3 linked regions of the Immundisolibacter sp. genome follow. The protein of the gene in region 1 binds, or shares a complex with, the protein of each later gene. Links are inferred from orthologs where the notes say so. Each region holds a gene or a part of one and is shown on either strand. Other genes may lie near its edges.

Evidence for each region.
Region 2: the proteins of dnaN (region 1) and holA are in contact, whole or in part, in a cryo-EM structure (PDB 8GIZ), measured with the Escherichia coli proteins. The link is inferred for Immundisolibacter sp. from one-to-one orthologs.
Region 3: the proteins of dnaN (region 1) and dnaX are in contact, whole or in part, in a cryo-EM structure (PDB 8GIZ), measured with the Escherichia coli proteins. The link is inferred for Immundisolibacter sp. from one-to-one orthologs.

What each region holds. Positions count from the first base shown.
Region 1 is NZ_JACIZD010000001.1:325,651-332,937, reverse strand. Bases 1-2,979 are described here. They hold dnaN (DNA polymerase III subunit beta), read left to right. Parts: upstream 1-927; coding sequence 928-2,031; downstream 2,032-2,979. Other genes in these bases: recF (DNA replication and repair protein RecF), read left to right, coding at 2,047-2,979; dnaA (chromosomal replication initiator protein DnaA), read left to right, coding at 1-713. In the rest of the region: more of recF, read left to right, coding at 2,980-3,126; gyrB (DNA topoisomerase (ATP-hydrolyzing) subunit B), read left to right, coding at 3,119-5,527; topA (type I DNA topoisomerase), read right to left, coding at 5,603-7,287. UniProt on the Escherichia coli protein: Confers DNA tethering and processivity to DNA polymerases and other proteins. Acts as a clamp, forming a ring around DNA (a reaction catalyzed by the clamp-loading complex) which diffuses in an ATP-independent manner freely and bidirectionally along dsDNA.
Region 2 is NZ_JACIZD010000004.1:39,275-46,487, forward strand. Bases 1,530-4,434 are described here. They hold holA (DNA polymerase III subunit delta), read right to left. Parts: upstream 3,535-4,434; coding sequence 2,524-3,534; downstream 1,530-2,523. Other genes in these bases: H5U26_RS07795 (glutamate-5-semialdehyde dehydrogenase), read right to left, coding at 1,530-2,503; lptE (LPS assembly lipoprotein LptE), read right to left, coding at 3,542-4,036; leuS (leucine--tRNA ligase), read right to left, coding at 4,068-4,434. Outside these bases: 23S rRNA (pseudouridine(1915)-N(3))-methyltransferase RlmH, read right to left, coding at 1-222; rsfS (ribosome silencing factor), read right to left, coding at 219-587; nadD (nicotinate-nucleotide adenylyltransferase), read right to left, coding at 591-1,238; more of H5U26_RS07795, read right to left, coding at 1,268-1,529; more of leuS, read right to left, coding at 4,435-6,527; lnt (apolipoprotein N-acyltransferase), read right to left, coding at 6,565-7,213. UniProt on the Escherichia coli protein: Part of the beta sliding clamp loading complex, which hydrolyzes ATP to load the beta clamp onto primed DNA to form the DNA replication pre-initiation complex.
Region 3 is NZ_JACIZD010000003.1:193,691-200,875, reverse strand. What follows is about bases 2,771-5,647. They hold dnaX (DNA polymerase III subunit gamma/tau), read left to right. Parts: upstream 2,771-3,300; coding sequence 3,301-4,995; downstream 4,996-5,647. Other genes in these bases: recR (recombination mediator RecR), read left to right, coding at 5,418-5,647; H5U26_RS06925 (YbaB/EbfC family nucleoid-associated protein), read left to right, coding at 5,085-5,405; rpsD (30S ribosomal protein S4), read left to right, coding at 2,771-2,990. Also shown: H5U26_RS06965 (tryptophan--tRNA ligase), read left to right, coding at 1-120; H5U26_RS06960 (ScpA family protein), read left to right, coding at 177-926; SMC-Scp complex subunit ScpB, read left to right, coding at 926-1,510; more of rpsD, read left to right, coding at 2,379-2,770; more of recR, read left to right, coding at 5,648-6,017; orn (oligoribonuclease), read left to right, coding at 6,299-6,844; cimA (citramalate synthase), read right to left, coding at 6,949-7,185. UniProt on the Escherichia coli protein: Part of the beta sliding clamp loading complex, which hydrolyzes ATP to load the beta clamp onto primed DNA to form the DNA replication pre-initiation complex.

The sequences.
Region 1 (7,287 bases):
TGCTGCTGGTGGATGACATCCAGTTCCTGGCCGGCAAGGAGCGCTCGCAGGAAGAGTTCTTCCACGTGTTCAATTCGATGCTGGAGAGCAAGAACCAGCTGGTGATGAGCTGTGACCGTTATCCGCGCGATATCAAGGGCCTGGAAGACCGCCTCAAGTCCCGCTTCGGGTGGGGGCTGTCGGTTGCGGTCGAGCCGCCCGACATGGAAACCCGCGTCGCCATCTTGCTCAGCAAGGCCGATCTGGCCAAAAAGACCGTGCCCCAGGACGTGGCGTTTTTCATCGCCAAGCGGGTGCATTCCAATGTGCGAGAGCTCGAAGGCGCACTGCTGACGGTCATCGCCTATGCCACGCTCACACATGCGCCGATCAGCCTGGAACTGACTCGCGAGGCCTTGAAGGACATCATCAAGGCGCAGGATCGACAGGTGACCCTAGAGTCCATCCTCAAGGCGGTAGCCGAGTACTACCGGCTGCGCGGCAGCGACCTGACGGCTCGCAGCCGCAAGCGCAACTTCGTTCGCCCGCGCCAGGTCGGCATGGCGCTGGCGAAGGAGCTGACCTCCTGCAGCCTGCCGGAAATCGGCGCGGCGTTCGGGGGGCGAGATCACACCACGGTGCTGTACGCCTGCGAGCGGGTCACGGAACTGCGCCGCGACGACGAGTCGATCGCCGCGGACTACATCAATCTTCGACACATCCTGACCAGCTGAAAACCTGTGGATAAGCCTTGGACAGCGGGTCGGGAAAGCGTGGTCAACGGCGGCCGTCAGGGACTGTTAACCGTGTCTGTTGCTTTTTTTACATCGCCAAAACTAAATTCAACTCATTGATGTAAATTGATTATTTTTAGTTACCCAGTTTTCCACAGCGCTAATACTAATAAGCTTTAAATATTCAATACATGGAACTTAATCGAGGTCGACCATGAAGATCAGCGTGGAACGCAACCAGCTTCTGACACCCCTGCAGGTTGCGCATGCGGTGGTCGAGCGCCGCCAGACGCTGCCGATCCTGGCCAACGTGCTGCTGACCGCTACCGAGCACGGGTTTCGTCTGTCCGCGACCGATCTCGAGGTCGAACTGTCGGTTCCCGGCACGCTCGACAAATGCGTGGCTCCCGGAGCAACGACGCTGCCGGCGCGCAAGCTGCTCGACCTGTGCCGTGCCCTGCCCGACGGTACGCTGCTGACGATCGACGCCAGCGGCGATCGGGCCACGGTTCGCGCCGGTCGGTCCCGATTCAGTCTCAGTATCCTGCCGGCGGCGGAGTTTCCGGGTATTGATGTCACGGCGGATGAGCTGGTGCTCGAATTGCCGCAGCGGGATCTGCGACGTGCCATCGAGGCAACACACTTCGCCATGGCGCAACAGGACGTGCGCTATTACCTGAACGGCATGCTGTTCGAAATCAATGCCGGCAAGGTGCGGCTGGTGGCGACCGACGGTCATCGCATGGCGATAACGGAGTTGCCGCTCGAACTGGCACCCGAACTGAATCGGCGCATCATCGTGCCGCGCAAGACAGTCATCGAGGCCCTGCGGCTTTTGAGTGATGACGAGAGCCCTGCGCGGCTGTGTGTCGGTGTGGATCACCTGACCTTGTCGGCTGCGGACATCGTGTTCAAATCCAAGGTGATCGACGGCAGTTTTCCTGACTACGAGCGGGTGGTGCCCCGCAATCAGGACAAGGTGCTCGATATCGACCGTCTGGCCTTGCGCGATGCCCTGAACCGCGTGGCCATTTTTGCGAACGAAAAGTACCGCTCCGTGCGCCTGCAGCTGGAACCGAATCTGTTGCGACTTTCGGCAAACAATGCGGAAAACGAAGACGCCGAGGACGAACTTGAAGTCGATTACGCCGGTGCCAGCCTTGAAATCGGTTTCAACGTCAGCTACCTGATCGATGTGCTGACGGCCCTGCGCAGCGAGTCGGTGCGGCTGCACCTGTCGGATCCGGGCAGCAGCTGCCTGCTGACGGAGCCGGCCGGCGGGTTCAATCGCTACGTCATCATGCCGATGCGGCTGTAGAGGAAATCGATGCGGTTGTCGCGACTCATCGTTCGCGATGTGCGCAACCTGGAAGCGATCGACTGGTGTCCGGCGCCGGGGCTCAACGTGCTGGTGGGGCCAAACGGTGGCGGCAAGACATCCTTGCTCGAGGCGATCCATCTGGCTGCAGTCGGGAGGTCGTTTCGAACACGGGATACAACGCAGGTCGTTCGGCGCGGGACCTCTGGCTTGAATGTCAGCGCGTGGTTCGATGACGCCGACGGACGCGAATTGCATGTCCGTCTGGATCGGGACGCGGCCGGTACGCGGATGCGGTTGGATGGGCGGCCGCTCAAGGCGGCATCGGAGCTGGCCCGGTTGCTGCCGGTTCTGGCGCTGTCCCAGGATGGGGTGCGGCGGTTCAGGATTGGATCCGGCGAGCGGCGCTCGGTGTTGGATTGGGGCTTGTTTCACGTGGAACCGGGATTTCACGTGACCTGGGCGCGGTATCACGCGGCCCTGGCGCAACGCAACGCAGCGCTTCGCGCCAGACAGCCGGCATCGCCGTGGTTGGATGTGATGGGCGAGGCCGGAGAGTCGATCAGTTCCTGCCGGGCAGCGTATGTCCGCAGGCTGCAGGCCTGTGTCGATGTGGTTTGCCAACGACTTCAGCTCGACTTTGGTGTGACGCTGGATCTGCAACGTGGCTGGCGTGATGGCGTGACCCTGGCCGAGTACTGGTTCGAATCCGAAGACAGGGACCGCGGTCTTGGCTACACTTCCGGTGGGCCGCATCGGGCAAATCTGCTTGTGCGCACCGAACAGAAGCTGGGCCTGGAGCACCTTTCGTCCGGGCAGATCAAGTTGCTTTATTTGATTTTGCGGCTGGCGCAGCTTGAGGATTTGCTGAAGCTGAAGCCCGAGTCGCAACCCCTCATTTTCTTTGACGATCTTGCCGCCGAGTTGGACGGCCGTCACCTGAGCGCCGTGCTGGCGGCTTTGGCGAGTCATCAGCTGCAGCGTTTCGTTACCTCTCCGGTCTTGCACGCCGAACTTACCGCCGATGTCGGCGCCGTGTTTCACGTGGAACGGGGCGCGCTGGTGCAGGCATCTTTCCGAGACTCCCATGACTGACGAACACATTTACGACTCTTCCAGCATCAAAGTACTGAAAGGCCTCGATGCGGTCCGCAAGCGTCCCGGCATGTATATCGGTGACACCGATGACGGCAGCGGGCTGCACCACATGGTGTTCGAGGTGGTGGACAACGCAATCGACGAAGCCCTGGCCGGGCACTGCAGTCACGTGAAGGTCGTCATACACAGTGACGGGGGCGTCAGCGTCGAGGACGATGGTCGCGGAATCCCCGTGGATATCCATGCCGAGGAAGGCTGCTCCGCGGCGGAAGTGATCATGACCACGCTCCACGCCGGCGGGAAATTCGACGACAACTCCTACAAGATTTCCGGCGGTTTGCACGGCGTCGGAGTCTCGGTGGTGAATGCACTATCCGAGTACCTGAAGCTGACCATCCGTCGGGACGGCAAACTGCACGAGCAGATCTACCGCGACGGCGTGCCACAGGCTCCGCTTGCGATCGTGGGCGACGCAGACTCGACCGGTACCAAGGTCTATTTCCGCCCCAGCCCGGTGGTATTCACCGACGTCGAGTTCCACTACGACATCCTGGCGAAACGCCTACGGGAACTGTCGTTTCTGAACTCCGGCGTACGCATCGAACTGAATGACGAACGCGACGACCGGCAGGAGGTTTTCGAGTATGTCGGCGGCATCAGCTCGTTTGTCGAGCATCTGAATCGCAACAAGACACCGCTGCACCCGACGGTGTTCCATTTCCTGGACCAGCGCGGCGATGTGGGGGTCGAGGTTGCCATCCAGTGGAACGACTCCTACCAGGAGACGATGTTCTGCTTCACGAACAACATTCCGCAACGGGATGGCGGCACGCATCTGGCCGGCTTTCGAACCGGTCTCACGCGTACGCTGAATCAATACATCGAAAAGGAAGGTCTGGCCAAGAAGGCCAAGGTCGAGACGGCCGGCGAGGACATCCGCGAGGGCATGACCTGCGTTCTGTCGGTCAAGGTGCCGGACCCGAAATTCTCGTCGCAGACCAAGGAAAAGCTGGTTTCATCCGAGGTCAAGGGCATCGTCGAGGCGGCCATCGCCGACAGGTTCAGCGATTTCCTGCTCGAGCATCCCGCCGAGGCGCGCGCCATCGTGTCCAAGATCATCGATGCTGCGCGGGCGCGCGAGGCGGCCCGGCGGGCCCGCGAGATGACCCGCCGCAAAGGCGTGCTGGATATCGCAGGGCTGCCCGGCAAGCTGGCCGACTGCCAGGAAAAGGACCCGAGCCTGTGCGAGCTCTACCTGGTCGAGGGTGATTCTGCCGGAGGCTCCGCAAAACAGGCCCGCGACCGGCGTTCGCAGGCCATTTTGCCGCTGAAGGGCAAGATCCTGAACGTCGAGAAGGCCCGGTTCGACAAGATGCTTGCGTCAGCCGAAGTCGGCACCTTGATCACGGCGCTCGGCTGCGGCATCGGCCGCGAGGAATACAACCCCGACAAGCTGCGTTACCACCGCATCATCATCATGACCGACGCCGACGTGGATGGCGCACATATCTGCACCTTGCTGCTGACGTTCTTCTATCGGCAGATGCCCGAGTTGATAGAGCGTGGTCATTTGTACATAGCCCAGCCTCCGCTGTATCGGGTCAGGAAGGGCAAACAGGAGCGTTACCTCAAGGACGACCGCACGCTGAACCTGTACCTGTTGGAACTGGCGCTGCAGAACGTGGCCCTTCATCCGTCACAGGATGCGCCAGCCCTGCCGGTGGAGGATTTCGAAGCCCTGGCCAAGGACTACACCGCCGCGCTGGCCTTGATCGAGCGTGCCAGCCGGCGCTTTGACCGGCGAATCCTGGATGCGCTTCTGGGGTTGCCGCGCGTGACCGAGGAACGCCTGCAGGACGCATCCGCGATGACGGCTCTGGCGGCGGGCCTGGAGGCTGCGCTCGCGGGCGGCTCCACGCGCTTTACCGCGCGCTGGCAGATCGCATCCGACGGTGCGCAAGGCGCGCTGCAGGTTGAGCGTCACGAGCACGGCGTGCGAACGACGTTTTCCCTGGGACAGGCGTTCTGGCACTCGCCCGAATATCGCGGCATCGGTGTGATGGCAGAGCGCCTGGCTGGCCTGATCGGGCCTGGCGCCACGCTGCGGATTGGCGACACCAGCCGCCCGGTGGCGCGTTTTGGGGACGCCCTTGAAGCGCTGCTTGCCGAAGGTCAGCGCGGGGTCAGTGTGCAGCGCTACAAGGGGCTCGGCGAGATGAATCCCGAGCAGCTATGGGAGACCACCATGGATTTCGCCACCCGGCGCCTGCTTCGGGTGCGGGTGGAGGACGTGGTGGCGGCCGATCAGATGTTCACCACCCTGATGGGCGATGAAGTGTCGCAGCGGCGCGAGTTCATCGAAACCAACGCGCTTGCCGTGGCCAATCTGGACGTGTGAGGTCCAGGCACTGCGCGCTGGCCATCGGTGCGGTGGCCAGTGCGCAATGCCCGCCGATCACTGCCTGGGCAGCCTTCAGGCGGCGCTTTCGGCCAGCTCCGGCGCCGGTTCCCGATAGCCGCAGGCCTTGTCGGGGCACAGTTTCTCGACGCCGCGCCGCTTGGTGGTCTTGATGGTCATGATGGCGTGTCCGCACTTCGGGCACGGCTGGGCCAGAGGCGGATCCCAGACGGCGTATTTGCAGTCCGGGTAACGACTGCAGGAATAAAACAGCTTGCCGTAGCGGGACTTGCGCTCCATGAGCGTGCCCTGTTTGCAGTCCGGGCAGCCGATGCCGGTGTCCTTGGGCTTGTTCAGGGGCTCCACGTGCTTGCAGGTGGGGTAGTTCACGCAGCCTATGAAGCGCCCGTAGCGACCGCGCTTGTAGGCCAGATCGCCGCCACACTCCGGACACTTGCGGTCCAGAAGCTCCAGTGGCGGCTCCGGCTCGCCGGTGGCCGGCTTGATGTCGCGCGTGTACTTGCACTCCGGATAGGCGGTGCAGCCGATGAAGTTGCCCCGCTTGCCAAGCCGTATCGCCAGCGGCTTGCCACATTCGGGGCAGGCCTCGTCCAGCTGCTGCTGCGTGACGTCCCGCCGCGCGACCGAGGTTTCGGTCTGCACCACTCGCTCGTGGAACGGCTGCCAGAAGCGCTCCAGCACCGGTACCCACTCCGCCTCGCCGCGCGACACAGCGTCCAGTTCGTCCTCCAGGCGGGCCGTGAAGTCGTAATCGACGTACTGGGTGAAGAACTCGGTCAGAAAGCGGCTGACCACGCGACCGACGTCGGTGGGCATGAAGCGCTTGCCGTCGAGCTGCACGTATTCGCGCTGCTGGAGCGTAGTGATGATACTGGCGTAGGTCGACGGCCGGCCGATGCCGAATTCTTCCAGCGCCTTGATCAGGCTGGCTTCGTTGAAGCGCGGCGGCGGCTCGGTGAAGTGCTGGTTCGCCTCGAGCGCGCGCAGTTCGACCAGCTCGTCCAACTCCAGCGCCGGCAGATTCGCATCGGCCTGCTCACCATCCTCGCGGTTGTCGTAAACGGCCAGGAAACCCGGCTCGCGCACCGTGGAGCCGGTCGCCCGCAGCAGCGTCGGCTTATGGCCGGGTGGGCACAGGTCGACCGCCACGGTGTCGATCACCGCCGGGTTCATCTGACAGGCAATGGTGCGGTTCCAGACCAGCGTGTAGAGCTTCAGCTGGTCCGCGCTCAGGTACGCGCGCACCGACTCGGGCGTGCGCGCCGCGGAGCTGGGCCGGATCGCCTCGTGGGCCTCCTGTGCGTTCTTGCTCTTGGTCTTGAACACATTGGGCGACTTGGGCAGCGTGTCGCTGCCAAATCGCTGGGCGATGAGCTCCCGGATCTCGGCTACCGCTTCCTGCGCCAGGCTGGTGGAGTCGGTACGCATGTAAGTGATCAGGCCGACCGGGCCGCTGCCGATGTCGATGCCCTCGTACAGCTGCTGCGCGATGCGCATCGTGCGCTGGGCGGTGAAGCCGAAGCGCTTGGAGGCTTCCTGCTGCAGGGTGGAGGTGATGAACGGCGGGCCGGGGTTGCGCTTGCGCGAGCGGCGGGTGATGGCGGCTACCTGCAGCCGGCCCTGGGCCTGCTGCTCGATGGTGCTGCGGATCAGCCCGGCGCGCTCGGCGTCGACCACGCTGAACTGTTCGATCTTCTCGCCTTCGAACTGCGCCAGTTTGGCGGCAAAGGCGGCCTTGC
Region 2 (7,213 bases), on another replicon or contig:
GTCGAGCAGCACCGGCCAGGCACTGTCCGGCAACGCCGCCAGCAGGCGGGCGTCTTCCTGCGCCAGCGCAGCGGCGAGGCCACCTGCGCTGCGCCGGGCCGGCGGGATTTCCTTCAGCTCCACCTTCAGGCGTCGCCCGAAACGGCTCAGATAATCGCCACAGGCGGCGCTGACCCAGGCCGGCGGTCGGTGGCCGACCGCCAGAATCAGCACCTGGCTCACACCCCGTCGCCGGCCTGCTCTGCCTTCGGCCGGCCAGGCCGCGCCGACCACAGGTCCTCGAGGCGGTACAGGGCGCGCGTCTGCGGCAGCATCACGTGCAGCACCAGGTCGACCAGGTCCACCAGCACCCATTCGGCACCGCTGTCGCCTTCCATGCCCAGAACCGGGTAACCGGCGGCCTTGGCGGCGTCGCGGGCGGATTCGGCCAGTGCCCGCACATGGCGGCTCGAGGTGCCGCTTGCCACCACCATGACACTGGTAAGGCTGGTCAGCTGGCTGACGTCGAGCACCGTCACGTCGACGGCTTTGAGTTCTTCGAGGGCGCTGAGCACCACGGCCTGCAGGCCGGCCAAGTCTTGCGGCATGTTTCAGTCGGTATAGAGGTGATGACGGCGAATGTACCGCAGGCAACCGTCGGTCACGAGAAAGTGCACGCTGCGCCCGGCGCGCAGCGCGGCCCGCACGCGGGTGGCGGAAATGTCCAGCGGCGGCAGCGCCTGGCGCCAGACCAGACCCGCCGCCGACCCGGCCAGCGCCTGCGCGCTGTCGGCCCAGCGGCCGGCCACGGCCCGGGCGAGCGCGGGCGGCAGCTCGCGGGCCGGCTCGCCCGGCAAGGGCGGACGCTGCATGACCACCAGGTGGGCCAGCTCGAACAGGTCCTGCCAGCGATGCCAGGTGGTCAGTCCCAGAAAGGCGTCTTCGCCGACCAGCAGGCACAGCGGCCGCCGGCCAAGCTGCATCCGCAGATCGGTCAGCGTATCGACCGTGTAGGACGGCCCGGCACGCTCGAGTTCCCGAGCATCCACGGTCAGTCCGGCCACGCCGCGCACCGCCAGGCGCAGCATGGCCAGGCGCTGGGCGGCGCTTGCCACCGGCTGCGAGCGGTGCGGCGGCACGTGGGCCGGGATCAGGCGCACCTGCGCCAGATCCAGCGCATCGCAGATTTCGATCGCCGCCCGCAGATGGCCGATGTGCACCGGGTCGAAGGTGCCGCCCAGGATGCCGACCGGTCGCAAGCGGCGGCGCCCGCGCACGGCGGCGGCCGTCAGGTGCGTACCTCGCCGTTGCCCAGCACCACCCACTTCTGGCTGGTCAGGCCCTCCAGCCCGACCGGCCCGCGGGCGTGCAGCTTGTCGGTGCTGATGCCGATCTCGGCCCCCAGCCCGTACTCGAAGCCGTCGGCGAAGCGGGTCGAGGCATTGACCATCACCGAGGCCGAATCGACCTCGCGCAGGAAGCGGTCGGCGCGGCCAAGGTCGCGGGTGATGATCGCTTCGGTGTGCGCCGAGCCGTAGCGGGCGATGTGCTCCATGGCCTCGTCCAGGCCGTCCACCACGCGCACGGCCAGGATCGGCGCCAGGTACTCGGCATGCCAGTCGGCCTCGGTAGCGGGCGTCATGCCCGGCACCTGGGCGCGGGCGCGCTCGCAGCCGCGCAGCTCGACGCCTTTGGCAGACAGCTCGGCGGCGATGGCCGGCAGCATGTCCGCCGCGCCGGCTGCCACCAGCAGGGTTTCCATGGCGTTGCACACGCCATAGCGGTGGGTCTTGGCGTTCAGCACGATGCGCCGGGCCATGTCCGGGTCGGCGCCGTCGTCGATGTAGACGTGGCACACGCCGTCCAGGTGCTTGAGCACCGGCACCCGCGCCTGCTGCATGACGGCCTGGATCAGCCCCTTGCCGCCGCGCGGCACGATGATGTCCACGTACTCGACCAGGCCGGCCAGCAGGCCAACCGCCGCGCGGTCGGTGGTTTCCAGCACCTGCACCGCGGTGGCCGGCAGGCCGGCGGCTTCCAAACCGCGGGCGATGCACGCCGCGATGGCCAGGTTCGAGTGCAGCGCCTCCGAGCCGCCGCGCAGGATGCAGGCGTTGCCGGATTTGAGGCACAGCCCGGCCGCGTCGGCGGTGACGTTGGGGCGGGACTCGTAAATGATGCCGACCACACCCAGCGGCGCGCGCATGCGCCCGACGCGGATGCCCGACGGCCGGGCGCGCAGCTCGTCGACCGCACCGACTGGATCGGGCAGCGCCGCGATCTGGCGCAGGCCCTCGGCCATGCCGGCGATGCCACGCGCGTCCAGCAGCAGGCGGTCGAGCAGCGCCTCGTCCAGACCCGCCGCCCGGCCGGCTGCCAGATCCTTGTCATTGGCCGCCCGCAAGGCCGCTTCGCTGCGCTGCAGGGCATCGGCAATCGCCAGCAGGGCGGCATTCTTGGCGCCGGTGCTGGCGCGGGCCATGTGTCGTGCGGCCTGGCGGGCGCGCTGGCCAAGCTGCTGCATGTAAGCGTCGAGTTCCACGGTCAGCTCCGCTGTGGGTGGGCCGAAGATTGGCGGCCGGCCTTTGCTGGCCCGGCCATGCGCAGCGCCAGCGCGGTCAGTGCCTGCCAGGGCTCGACACCGCCGCCGACGCCCTTGTTGGCACGATCGACCTGCGCCGCCTGCGCCAGCAGGCCCTGCCAGGCGGCCGGCGGCCGGCGGCGGGCGGCACGCTCGATCAGCTCGCGCCGCCGCGGCGGCTGGCCAAAGCTGTTGCCGTCGATCAGCCGTTGCAGGTCCTGCGTCAGCTGCCACAGGGCCAGGATGGGCGTCTCGCCGGAATCCTGCAGGTGCGCCAGCGCCCGCGTCAGGCGCAGCCGATCGCCGGCCAGCACCGCATCGGCCAGGTCGCGCGTCGCGTAGCGCGTGCTGTCGCCAACCGCCTGCAGCACGCCGTCACGGTCCAGCGCACCGCCGGGCGGCGCCAGCAGGGCCAGCTTGTCCAGTTCCTGCGCCGCCGCCAGCAGGTTGCCTTCGGTCAGGTCGGCCAGCAGTGCGGCCGCCTGCTCGTCCAGCGCCAGGCCCAGCCCACGCGCCCGGGCCACCAGCCAGCGCGGCAGCGCGGCGACCTCCAGCGGCCAGGCATACATGACCACCCCGGCTCGATCGCAGGCGGCGAACCAGCCGCTGTCGCGCGTGCGCTTGTCGAAACCGTCGCCGGTCAACAGCAGCAGCACGTCCGGCGGCGGCGCGGCGAGGTAGTCACACAAGGCGGCAATACCGTCCTCGGCCAATTTGCCGCTGCCCAGGCGCAGTTCGATCAGCCGGCGCTGCGCGAACAGCGACAGGCTGGCCGCCTCGCCGCGCAGCAGGCTCCAGTCGAAGCCACGCTCGACCTCGTGCACCACCCGCTCGTCGTAGCCGGCTGCCCGCGCTGCGCCGCGCACGGCGCTGGCGGCATCGGCCACCAGCAAAGGCTCCTCGCCGGCCAGCAGGTACACCGGCGCCAGGCCGCGGGCCAGGGCCGCGGGCAGCTGCTCCGGTTTCAGCTGCACGGCCGGCTCAGCCCAGGCGCGCCGCCAGGCGCCGCATGATCTGCTGCACCGCCTGGTCCTGCAGCTCCAGGCGGCCGGCGCTCTGCTCGCTCTGACTGCCCAGCACGTTGGTTTCGTCGTAGCTGACATCGCGCAGCAGCTCGACGGTCTGCGGCGCGACCAGGAAGCTGCCGTCCCGCTTTCGCAGCTCGAAACCGAGCCTGTAGCGCAGCTCGTGCTCGCGCACGCGGGCGTCGGTGCCCACGGACAGCACCCGCGTGTCGAACCTCGGGTTGCTGATCTGCAGCACCGCATCGGCGGCCGTGGCGTCCTCGACCAGACGCACGCCGCGGCTGGCCAGCGTGCGCTGCAGGCGATGGCGCAGGTCGTAGTCGTAGCCCGGCACGTCGATGAACACCGCCCCCACCGTATCGGGCAGCTGGTAGTTGCCGCGCACGTGAAAGCCGCAGCCGGACATCAGCAACAGTGCGGCCAGGGCCGGGAAGAAAAGAAATCGGCGCATGGATCGGTTCACCCGGTGTTCAGTCGACAGTTCAGACAACGATATTGACCAGCTTGCCCGGCACCACGATGACCTTGCGCACCGGCGCCTCGCCCACGAAACGCTGCACGTTCGGCTCGGCCAGCGCCGCCGCGCGCACGGCTTCCTGATCGGCGCCGGCCGGCACCCGCACGGTGCCGCGCAGCTTGCCTGAAACCTGCACTGCCAGCGTGATTTCATCGGCTTGCAGCGCCGCCGGGTCGACCAGCGGCCAGGCAGCGCGCAGCAGCGGGCCCTGGTAACCGAGCTCATCCCACAGGCCGTGCGTGATGTGCGGGACGATCGGCGACAGCAGCCGCAGCAGGATGGACAGGCCTTCCTCGACCAGCGCCCGGTAGCCGCCGCCGGTTTCCGGCACCGGCAGGCGCGACAGCTCGTTCAGCATCTTCATGCCGGCCGACACCACGGTGTTGAACTGGTTCTTGCGAAAGTCGTGGCTGGCCTGCTGCAGACAAGCGTGGATTTCGCGCCGGGCGTCGCGCTGCGCAGCGTCCAGCGCCTGCGCATCGGCGGCCGGCGCGGTCTCCCGCCAGGCGCGAAAATCGGCCGCGAAAGCCCACAGGCGCTTCAGGAAACGATTGGCACCGGCCACGCCCTCGTCGGACCATTCCAGCGCCTGGTCCGGGGACGAGGCAAAAATGATGAACAGCCGCGCCGTGTCCGCGCCGTAGCGATCGATCAGCGCCTGCGGGTCGACCGTGTTGCCCTTGGACTTGGACATCTTGGCGCCGTCCTTGAGCACCATGCCCTGCGTGAGCAGCCGCGTGAACGGCTCGCTGGCGCTGATCAGGCCCTCGTCGCGCATCAGCTTGGTGAAGAAGCGCGCGTACAGCAGGTGCAGGATGGCGTGCTCGATGCCGCCGACGTACTGGTCCACCGGCAGCCAGTGGTCGGCGCGCCGGTCCAGCATGGCCGTGTCCAGATCGGGACAGGCAAAACGCGCGAAGTACCAGGACGACTCGAAGAAGGTGTCGAAGGTGTCCGTCTCGCGGCGCGCCGCACGACCGCAGTCCGGGCAGGTGGTCTCGTAGAACTCGGGCATGCGCGTCAGCGGCGAGCCGCTGCCGTCCACCGTGACGTCCTCGGGCAGGCGCACCGGCAGCTGCGCGTCCGGCACCGGCACCGGTCCGCAGGCCTCGCAGTGGATGACCGGAATCGGGCAGCCCCAGTAGCGCTGGCGCGACACGCCCCAGTCGCGCAGGCGGTACTGCACGCGCCGGGCGCCGATGCCGCGCGCCTGCGCCAGGTCCGCGATGGCGTCGAAGGCCGCCTGAAACTCCAGACCGTCGTGAGGTCCGGAGTTGATCAGCAGGCCCTTGTCGGTGAACGCGGCGTGTTCGACCAGGCTGGCCGGATCGCCGTCGAAACCAGCCGGCGCCACCACCGGCCGGATCGGCAGCCGGTACTGGCGGGCGAATTCCCAGTCGCGCTGGTCGTGGCCGGGCACGGCCATGATGGCGCCCTCGCCGTAGTCCATCAGCACGAAGTTGGCCACCCACACCGGCATCTGCTCGCCGGTCAGCGGATGCACGGCGCGAAGGCCCGTGTCGACGCCGAGTTTTTCCTGGGTCTGCAGCGCCGCCTCGCTGGTCTCGCGGGGTTTGAGTTGGTCGATGGCGTCGGCCAGCGCCGGGTTGCCGGCCGCCACCTGCTGCGCCAGCGGATGCTCGGCCGCCACCGCCATGTAGGTGGCGCCGTACAGCGTGTCCGGGCGCGTGGTGAATACCTTCAACTGCCCGTAGCCGGGCACCTCGAAGCTCAGTTCCATACCCACCGAGCGGCCGATCCAGTTGCGCTGCATGGTCTTGACCGGCTCCGGCCAGTCCAGGCCGTCCAGGTCCGCCAGCAGTTCGTCGGCATAAGCGGTGATGCGCAGGAACCACTGCGGAATCTCGCGCCGCTCGACCAGCGCCCCGGAGCGCCAGCCGCGCCCGTCGATGACCTGCTCGTTGGCCAGCACCGTCTGGTCGACCGGGTCCCAGTTGACCGCCGCCAGCCTGCGGTAGGCCAGGCCTTTCTTCAGCAGGCGCGTGAACAGCCACTGTTCCCAGCGGTAGTACTCGGGCCGGCAGGTGGCGATCTCGCGCCGCCAGTCATAGGCAAAGCCCAGGCGCTGCAGCTGCGCGCGCATGTGGGCGATGTTGTCGTAGGTCCAGCGGCTGGGCGCGATGCCGCGCTGGATGGCGGCGTTCTCGGCCGGCATGCCGAAGGCGTCCCAGCCCATCGGCTGCAGCACGCGCCGGCCCTGCATCATCTGAAAGCGCGCCAGCACGTCGCCGATGGTGTAATTGCGCACGTGGCCCATGTGCAGCGCACCGGACGGGTACGGAAACATCGACAGGCAGTAGAACTTCTCGCCCGGCCCGTCGTCGGCCGCCGCGAAGGCGTGGTGTTCCTGCCACCAGGCCTGTGCCTGGGCTTCGACCGTGGCGGCGTCGTACTGGCGATTCATGAAGGACTGCGCAAGGGCGGCAAAAAAAGACCGCCGATTATAGCCGCCGGCCCGTGCCCGCCCGGCCCCGCCACCCGCCGACCAGACACAGCGCCAGGCACAGCAGCGTCACCGGCATCTCGCCGAAGCGCGCGAACGGCGTCAGGCCCCGCCGCGGCAGCAGCTCGCCGCGCAGCACAGTCGGCTCGAAAGGCGCCGCGCGGGCCGTGACCCGGCCGCGGTGGTCGATGATGGCGGTAACCCCCGTGTTGGTGGCGCGGGCAATCGGTCTGCCCAGCTCACGGGCCCGCATGCGGGCGATGTCCAGGTGCTGCGGCGGGGCGGTGGAATCGCCAAACCAGGCGTCGTTGCTGATGTTGATGAGCCAGTCGGCCGCCGCGCCGGCGCGCAGTTCCTGCGGAAACAGGATCTCGTAACACACCGACGCCGCCACCCGCGATTCGCCGATCCGCAGCAGCGGCTGGCCCGGACCACCGGTCGAGAAATCCGACATCGGCACCGCCAGCAGGTCCAGCACCGGGCCGATCTGGCGCTGCAGCGGCACGTACTCGCCAAACGGCACCAGGTGCCGCTTGCGGTACTCGCCGCCCGGACCCGTCAACTGCACCAGGGCGTTGTAGTAGCGCCCGCCGGCATCCTCGATCGGCATGCCGATCAGCAGCGCGGCGCCGCCACGCTGGGCAGCC
Region 3 (7,185 bases), on another replicon or contig:
TTCGAGGACGACCCCGGCCTGGTGCGCGAGATCATCGCTGGCGGCTGCGAGCAGGCCCGCGAGCACGCTCGCGAGACCCTGGACGAGGTGCGCCAGGTCATGGGGCTGGGCTACCGCTGAGCGCCGACACCGACACGGCCGCAGCGCCGGCGCAGCAGGAACTGCCCCTCGCCCGCGTGCACGGCGAGCGCCTGACGCGCCTGCCGGAAGACCTCTACATCCCTCCGGACGCGCTGGAGGTGTTCCTGGATGCCTTCGAGGGGCCGCTCGATTTCCTGCTGTGGCTGATCCGGCGCCAGAACCTGGACATCCTGGACATCCCGGTGGCCGAAGTGGCGGCGCAGTACATGGCCTACGTCGACCTGATGCGCGACCTGCGCCTGGAGCTGGCGGCCGATTACCTGGTCATGGCGGCGGTGCTGACGGAAATCAAATCGCGCATGCTGCTGCCGCGCCCGGCCGGCGACACCGAAGAGGACGACCCGCGCGCGGCGCTGGTGCGCCGCCTGCAGGACTACGCACGCTTTCGTCATGCCAGCGAGGCACTGGCGCTGCGACCGCAGTTCGGCCGCGATGTGCTGCCGCTCTCGGTGGCGCTGCCGGAGCTGGACCAGCCGGCGCCGGAGGCGCAGGTCAGCCTTGCCGAGCTGCTCGGCGCGATGACCGAAGTGCTGGCCCGCGGCGCGCTCAAGGTGCACCACCACGTGCGCCGCGAGCCGCTGTCGGTGCGCGAGCGCATGAGCCTGATTTTGCAGCGCCTGACGGCCGGTGAGTTCACGCCCCTGCTGTCGCTGCTGCAGCCGGCCGAGGGCCGCGCCGGGGTGGTGGTGAGCTTCCTGGCCATCCTGGAACTGGTGCGCGAACGCCTGATCGAGCTTGGCCAGGCCGAGGCCTTCGGACCGATCTACCTGCGCCCGGCCGCCTGATGGACCTGCTGCGCGTCATCGAGGCGGCCCTGCTGGTGGCCAGCGAGCCGCTGGACGTGGAGCGCCTGCAGCGCCTGCTGCCGCAAGGCCAGACGGCAACCCGCGCCGACATCACCCGCGCCATCGACCAGCTAACCCTGGAGTGCGCGGACCGTGCGCTGGAGTTGGTGCACACCGCCAGCGGCTACCGCTACCAGGTGCGCGCCGTGCATGCCGCGGCGGTGGCGCCGCTGCTGGCCGAACGGGCGCCGCGCTACTCGCGCGCGGTGCTCGAGACGCTTGCCATCATCGCCTACCGCCAGCCGGTGACGCGCGCCGATATCGAGGACATCCGCGGCGTCACGCTGGGCAGCGGCATGATCAAATCCTTGCTCGACCGCGGCTGGGTGCGCGTGCTCGGCCACCGCGAGGTACCGGGCCGGCCGGCCGTGTTTGGCACCACCAAGGCCTTCTTGGACTACTTCGGCCTGCGCAGCCTCAGCCAACTGCCGGCGCTGGCGGACCTGGCCAACCCCGACGATGAGCGGGTGGGCGATCTGCAACTGTCAATGCTGCCGCCGGAGGCGGCCGACCATGCCAACTGAGCGCAAGCATCCACCCGCCGGCGAGCGGCTGCACAAGGTATTGGCGCAGGTGGGCCTGGGCTCGCGGCGGCAGATCGAGGACTGGATCCGCGCCGGGCGCGTGCACGTCAACGATCAGCCGGCGGTGCTCGGCCAGAGCGTGACCGGCGCCGATCGCATCACCGTGGATGGCCAGCCGGTCACGCTGGCGGCGCCGGCCAAGACACGGCTTCTGATCTACCACAAGCCGGAAGGCGAGGTCTGCACCCGCCACGACCCGCAGGGCCGACCGACCGTGTTCGACCGCCTGCCGCCGTTGCCGACCGGGCGCTGGATCAGCGTCGGGCGCCTGGACATCAGCAGCTCCGGCCTGCTGCTGCTGACCACCGACGGCGCCCTGGCCAACCGGCTGATGCACCCCTCGAACCACCTGCAGCGCGAATACGCGGTGCGCGTCAATGGCGACGTGGACGCGGCCATGCTGGAGCGGCTGCGCGCCGGCGTGGAACTGGAGGACGGTCCGGCCCGCTTCGTGATCATCACCGACGGCGGCGGCGAGGGGCGCAACCACTGGTACAACGTCACCGTCGACGAGGGCCGCAATCGCCTGGTGCGCCGCCTGTGGGCCTCGCAGGGCATCGTCGTCAGCCGGCTGCTGCGGGTGCGCTTCGGGCCCTTGCAGCTGCCGCGCGCGCTCGGCCGTGGCCAGTACCGCGAGGCCACTGCGGCCGAGCTGGCCAGCGTGTCCGTGCGCCCGGCGACGGCCAGCCGGCCGGTGCGCAGCAGCGGCGGCTTGAAACCCACACGCCGGCGCGGGTAACATAGCCCCCTTGTTTTTGAACCGCCGGGCACCCGCCCGGCGTTTTTTTCAGGTCAGGACACAGCATCGATGGCACGGTATACCGGTCCCCGGCTCAGGGTTGTACGGCGTTTTCAGCAGCAGCTGCCGGGTCTTACCCGCAAGACCGACGGCGTGCGCGCCAACCCGCCCGGCCAGCACGGCGCCCGCCGCGGCCGGCCCAGCGACTATCGCCTGCGCCTGGATGAGAAGCAGAAGCTGGTCTACAACTACGGCCTTGGCGAGCGTCAGCTTCGCAATTACTTCAAGGCCGCCGCCAGCCGCAAGGGCGACACCGGCAAAAACCTGCTGGCGCTGCTCGAATCGCGCCTGGACAACGTGGTGTTCCGCCTCGGCTTCGCGCCGACCATCCCGGCCGCCCGCCAGGTGGTAAAGCACGGCCACATCACGGTCAACGGCCGGCGCGTGGACATTCCGAGCTACCCGCTGCGTCCCGGTGACGTGATCGGCGTGCACGAAGGCAGCCGCCAGCATCCGGTGATCGTGGAGACCCTGCAGTCGCCGTCGCTGAGCCTGCCCGAGTACCTGGACATGGACGCCAGCACGATGACCGGCACCTTCCGGCACATGCCCGAACGCGCCGACATCCCGCTCGAGGTGCAGGAAAACTTCGTCGTCGAGTACTACTCGCGCGTGAGTTGATCTTGGCGCGGGTCTGCCGCGCCGCCATCCGGCCGTACTCGATGCTCCTCATGGCCGGGGCCGATTCCCGGAGAGGTGTCCGAGTGGTTGAAGGAGCACGCCTGGAAAGTGTGTATACGTCAAAAGCGTATCGAGGGTTCGAATCCCTCCCTCTCCGCCAGTTCTGTCGATGTGTTCGGTTCAATGGCGGGCCTGTCAGTCTCCCCGCGGTGATAGCTCGTGAACCCCGCCAGGCCCGGAAGGGAGCAACGGTAGCGAACGATTCAGGCGCCGGGGCCCGGCTGGCAGGTTCCGCCGCCCTCATGTTTGCGTGCGTCTTGTGAGCTACCAGGCGCTCGCCCGCAAGTGGCGGCCGCGCCGCTTCGCCGACATGGTCGGTCAGGAGCACGTGCGCCGCGCCCTGACCAATGCCCTGGCCAGCGATCGCCTGCACCACGCGTATCTGTTCACCGGCACCCGGGGCGTCGGCAAGACCACCGTCGCCCGCCTGTTCGCCAAGGCGCTGAACTGCGAGCAGGGCGTCAGCGTCGAGCCCTGCGGCCAGTGCGCGGCCTGCACCGCCATCGACGCCGGGCGCTTCATGGACATGATCGAGGTCGATGCCGCCTCGCGCACGGGCGTCGACGACACCCGCGACCTGCTCGAAAACGTCCAGTACGCGCCCACGCAGGGCCGCTACAAGGTGTACCTCATCGACGAGGTGCACATGTTCTCCAAGAGCAGCTTCAACGCGCTGCTCAAGACCCTTGAAGAACCGCCGCCGCACATCAAGTTCCTGCTGGCCACCACCGACCCGCAGAAGATTCCGGCCACCATCCTGTCGCGCTGCCTGCAGTTCAACCTGCGCGCGTTGACGCCGGAGCAGGTCGGCGGACAACTGACACGCGTGCTGCTGGCCGAGCAGATCGCGCCGGATGCGGCCGCCGTGGAACTGCTGGCACGCGCCGCGGCCGGCAGCATGCGCGACGCGCTGAGCCTGCTCGACCAGGCGCTGGCGCACGGCGGCGGCGAACTGCATGCCGATGCGGTGCGCGCCATGCTGGGCACGCTGGACCGCAGCCATGCCGTGCGGCTGCTGAACGCCCTGGCCGATGGCGACGGCCCGGCCCTGCTGGCGGCGCTGGCCGAAACCAACGCCCAGGCCGCCGACCCGGCCGCCGTGCTGGACGACCTGCTGCGCCTGCTGCACCAGGTGGCGCTGTGCCAGGCGGTACCGGGCGCCAGTCTGGCCGCCGATGCCGACCCGGCGGTGGTCGATGCACTCGCCCATCGCATCGCCGCCGAGGACGTGCAGCTCTACTACCAGATGGCGCTGATCGGCCGCCGCGACCTGCCGCTGGCGCCGGACCCGGCCAGCGGCCTTGAAATGCTGCTGCTGCGCCTGCTGGTGTTCCGCCCGGACGGCGGCGAGGACGCGCCCACGCGGCGGCCGGAACCGCAAAAGGCCGCCCCGGCAGCGCCGCCGGCAAGCCGCCCCGCGCCGGTGTCGACGGCTCCAGCGACGACGGTCCGGACATCGGGAGCGGCTGAAAGACCAACCGCCAGGCCCGTACCGGCGGCGTCAGCGGCCATCGAGCCGCCCCGGCAACCGGCAGCGCCAACGACCGCGCGGCAGCCGACCGCAGCCCTCGACGACTGGGCCACACTCGCCGCGCAGCTCGGCCTGCGCGGGGCTGCCAATCAATTGGCACAACACTGCGCGCTGCTGCAACGTCGGGACAACCATTTCGAGCTGGCAGTGGACGCCCGCAGCCGGGGCCTGCTCACGCCGGCGACCCGGCAAGCGTTGACCGAAGCCCTGTCGGGCCTGATCGGTCAGCCGGCACGGGTGGACTTCAGCGACCAGGCCGCCGCGGCCGACACGCCGGCGCAGCAATCGGCCCGCGCCGCGGCCGAGCGCCAGGCGCAGGCTCGCAGCACATTGGAAAGCAACCCGCTGGTGCGCGGCCTGATGGACACACTCGATGCGCGCATCATCGACGGCTCTGAAGCAGCGGCCGATTAGGCCGCCCCGGTTGGGCCGCACCGATTAGGCCGCCCGGGCCGGGCCGCGCCCGCTAAACTCGGCACTCGCCACGAACACGAGGAACGCCCATGAAAGGCAACATGAATCAGCTCATGCAACAGGCCCAACGCATGCAGGAGGCCATGCAAAAGGCGCAGCAGGCGCTGGCGGGCATCGAAGTCAGCGGCGCCGCCGGCGGCGGGCTGGTCACCGTGACCATCAGCTGCAACCACCAGGTGCGGCGGGTCAGCATCGACCCCGGCCTGCTCGGCGACGATCGCGACATGCTCGAAGACCTGGTCGCTGCCGCCGTCAACGACGCCCTGCGCAAGGTCGAACAGGCCACGCAGGAACACATGAACAGCGCGCTGGGCGGCATGAAGCTGCCCGGCATGAACCTGCCGTTCTGATCCGACGGCGTCGTGGCCCAGGGACTTATCGAGGCACTGACGCAGGCCCTGCAGCGCCTGCCGGGCGTCGGCCCCAAGTCGGCCCGGCGCATGGCCTTCCACCTGCTGGTGCGCGACCGCGACGGTGGCCGGCGGCTGGGGCAGGTGCTGCTGGAGGCCATGGAGCGGGTCGGCCGTTGCAGCCAGTGTCGCAACCTGACCGAACAGGACGTTTGCGCAGTGTGCAGCTCGCCGCGGCGCGACCACAGCCTGCTGTGCGTGGTGGAAAGCCCGGCCGACGTGCAGGCCATCGACCAGGCAAGCGGCTTCCAGGGACTGTATTACGTGCTGCACGGCCACCTGTCGCCGCTGGACGGCATCGGCCCCGCAGAACTGGAGCTGGACCGCCTCACGACGCGCCTGGACAGCGGCGAGGTGCAGGAACTGATCCTGGCCACCAACCCCACCGTCGAGGGCGAGGCCACCGCCCACTACATCGCGGAACTGGCCCGCGCGCGCGGCATCCGCAGCACGCGCATCGCCCACGGCGTGCCGATGGGCGGCGACCTGGAATTCGTCGACGGCGGCACGCTGCGCCAGGCGCTGCTGGGCCGGCGCGACTACGGCGCCTGATGGAGCGCTGAATAAATCCATCCTGGATTTCTCAGCGCCCGCCACCTGGAAAAACCAGGTCAGCGCAGCTTCCCTGCGCGAGGATCGCCCGGCGCAGCCGGGCTCCTACAGCCGCTGATTTTGGCAGCGCGTCCCGGCGCTGCGGGCAACGCCAAAGAGCGCAGCGTTTCCTTGTGCGCCGGACGCCACGAACCGGCATGCTATAGTCCGCGCCCCCTCGTTTGCCCCCCGGTTGCGCGTGGCGTTTAATCGTCCGCGTCACCCGCCCCGCTGGATACCTGATGCCCCCGAAAGCCGGCTCCCTGATCTGGATAGACCTCGAAATGACCGGCCTGAATACGGCCTGGGACGGCATCATCGAGATCGCCACCGTGGTCACCGATGCGGACCTGAACGTCATCGCCGAGGGACCCATGCTGGCCATCCAGCAACCGGAGGAGATGCTGGCCGGCATGGACGAATGGAACACCCGCCAGCACACCAAAAGCGGCCTGGTCGAGCGGGTCCGCAACTCCACCATCACGCTGGCCGAGGCCGAGCGCCAGACGGTGGACTTCCTGCGCCGCCACGTGGGGCGCAACGAATCGCCCATGTGCGGCAGCAGCATCTGCCAGGACCGCCGCTTCCTGGCCCGGTTGATGCCCGAGCTGGAAGCCTATTTCCACTACCGGAATCTTGACGTCAGCACGCTGAAGGAACTGGCGCTGCGCTGGGCACCTGAGGTGGCCGCCTCATTCAAGAAGCGCTCCTCGCACCTGGCGCTGGAAGACGTCCACGACTCGATCCGCGAACTGCGCCACTACCGCGAGCATCTGCTGAAGGTATAGGCAACCGACCGTGAGAGCGGCACCCCCGCCGCGAATCAAACTACCGGCGCCCCGCTCATTCGGCCCGCGGGCGGGTCTCCCACAGAAGTCCTTCGTACTCGTTCTCAGGCGTTTACGCCGTCGTGCCACAGCTTGTACGTGATGGCATCCGACAGCGCCTGCCAGGACGCCTCGATCACGTTGGTGGAGGCGCCCACCGTGGTCCAGCGGCGCCGGCTGGGGTCGCTGCACTCCAGCATCACGCGCGTCGTCGCCCCGGTGCCGGCGCCCGATTCCAGAATCCGCACCTTGTAGTCGGTCAGCTGCAGCCCGGCCAGGGTCGGGTAGGCCGCCAGCAGCGC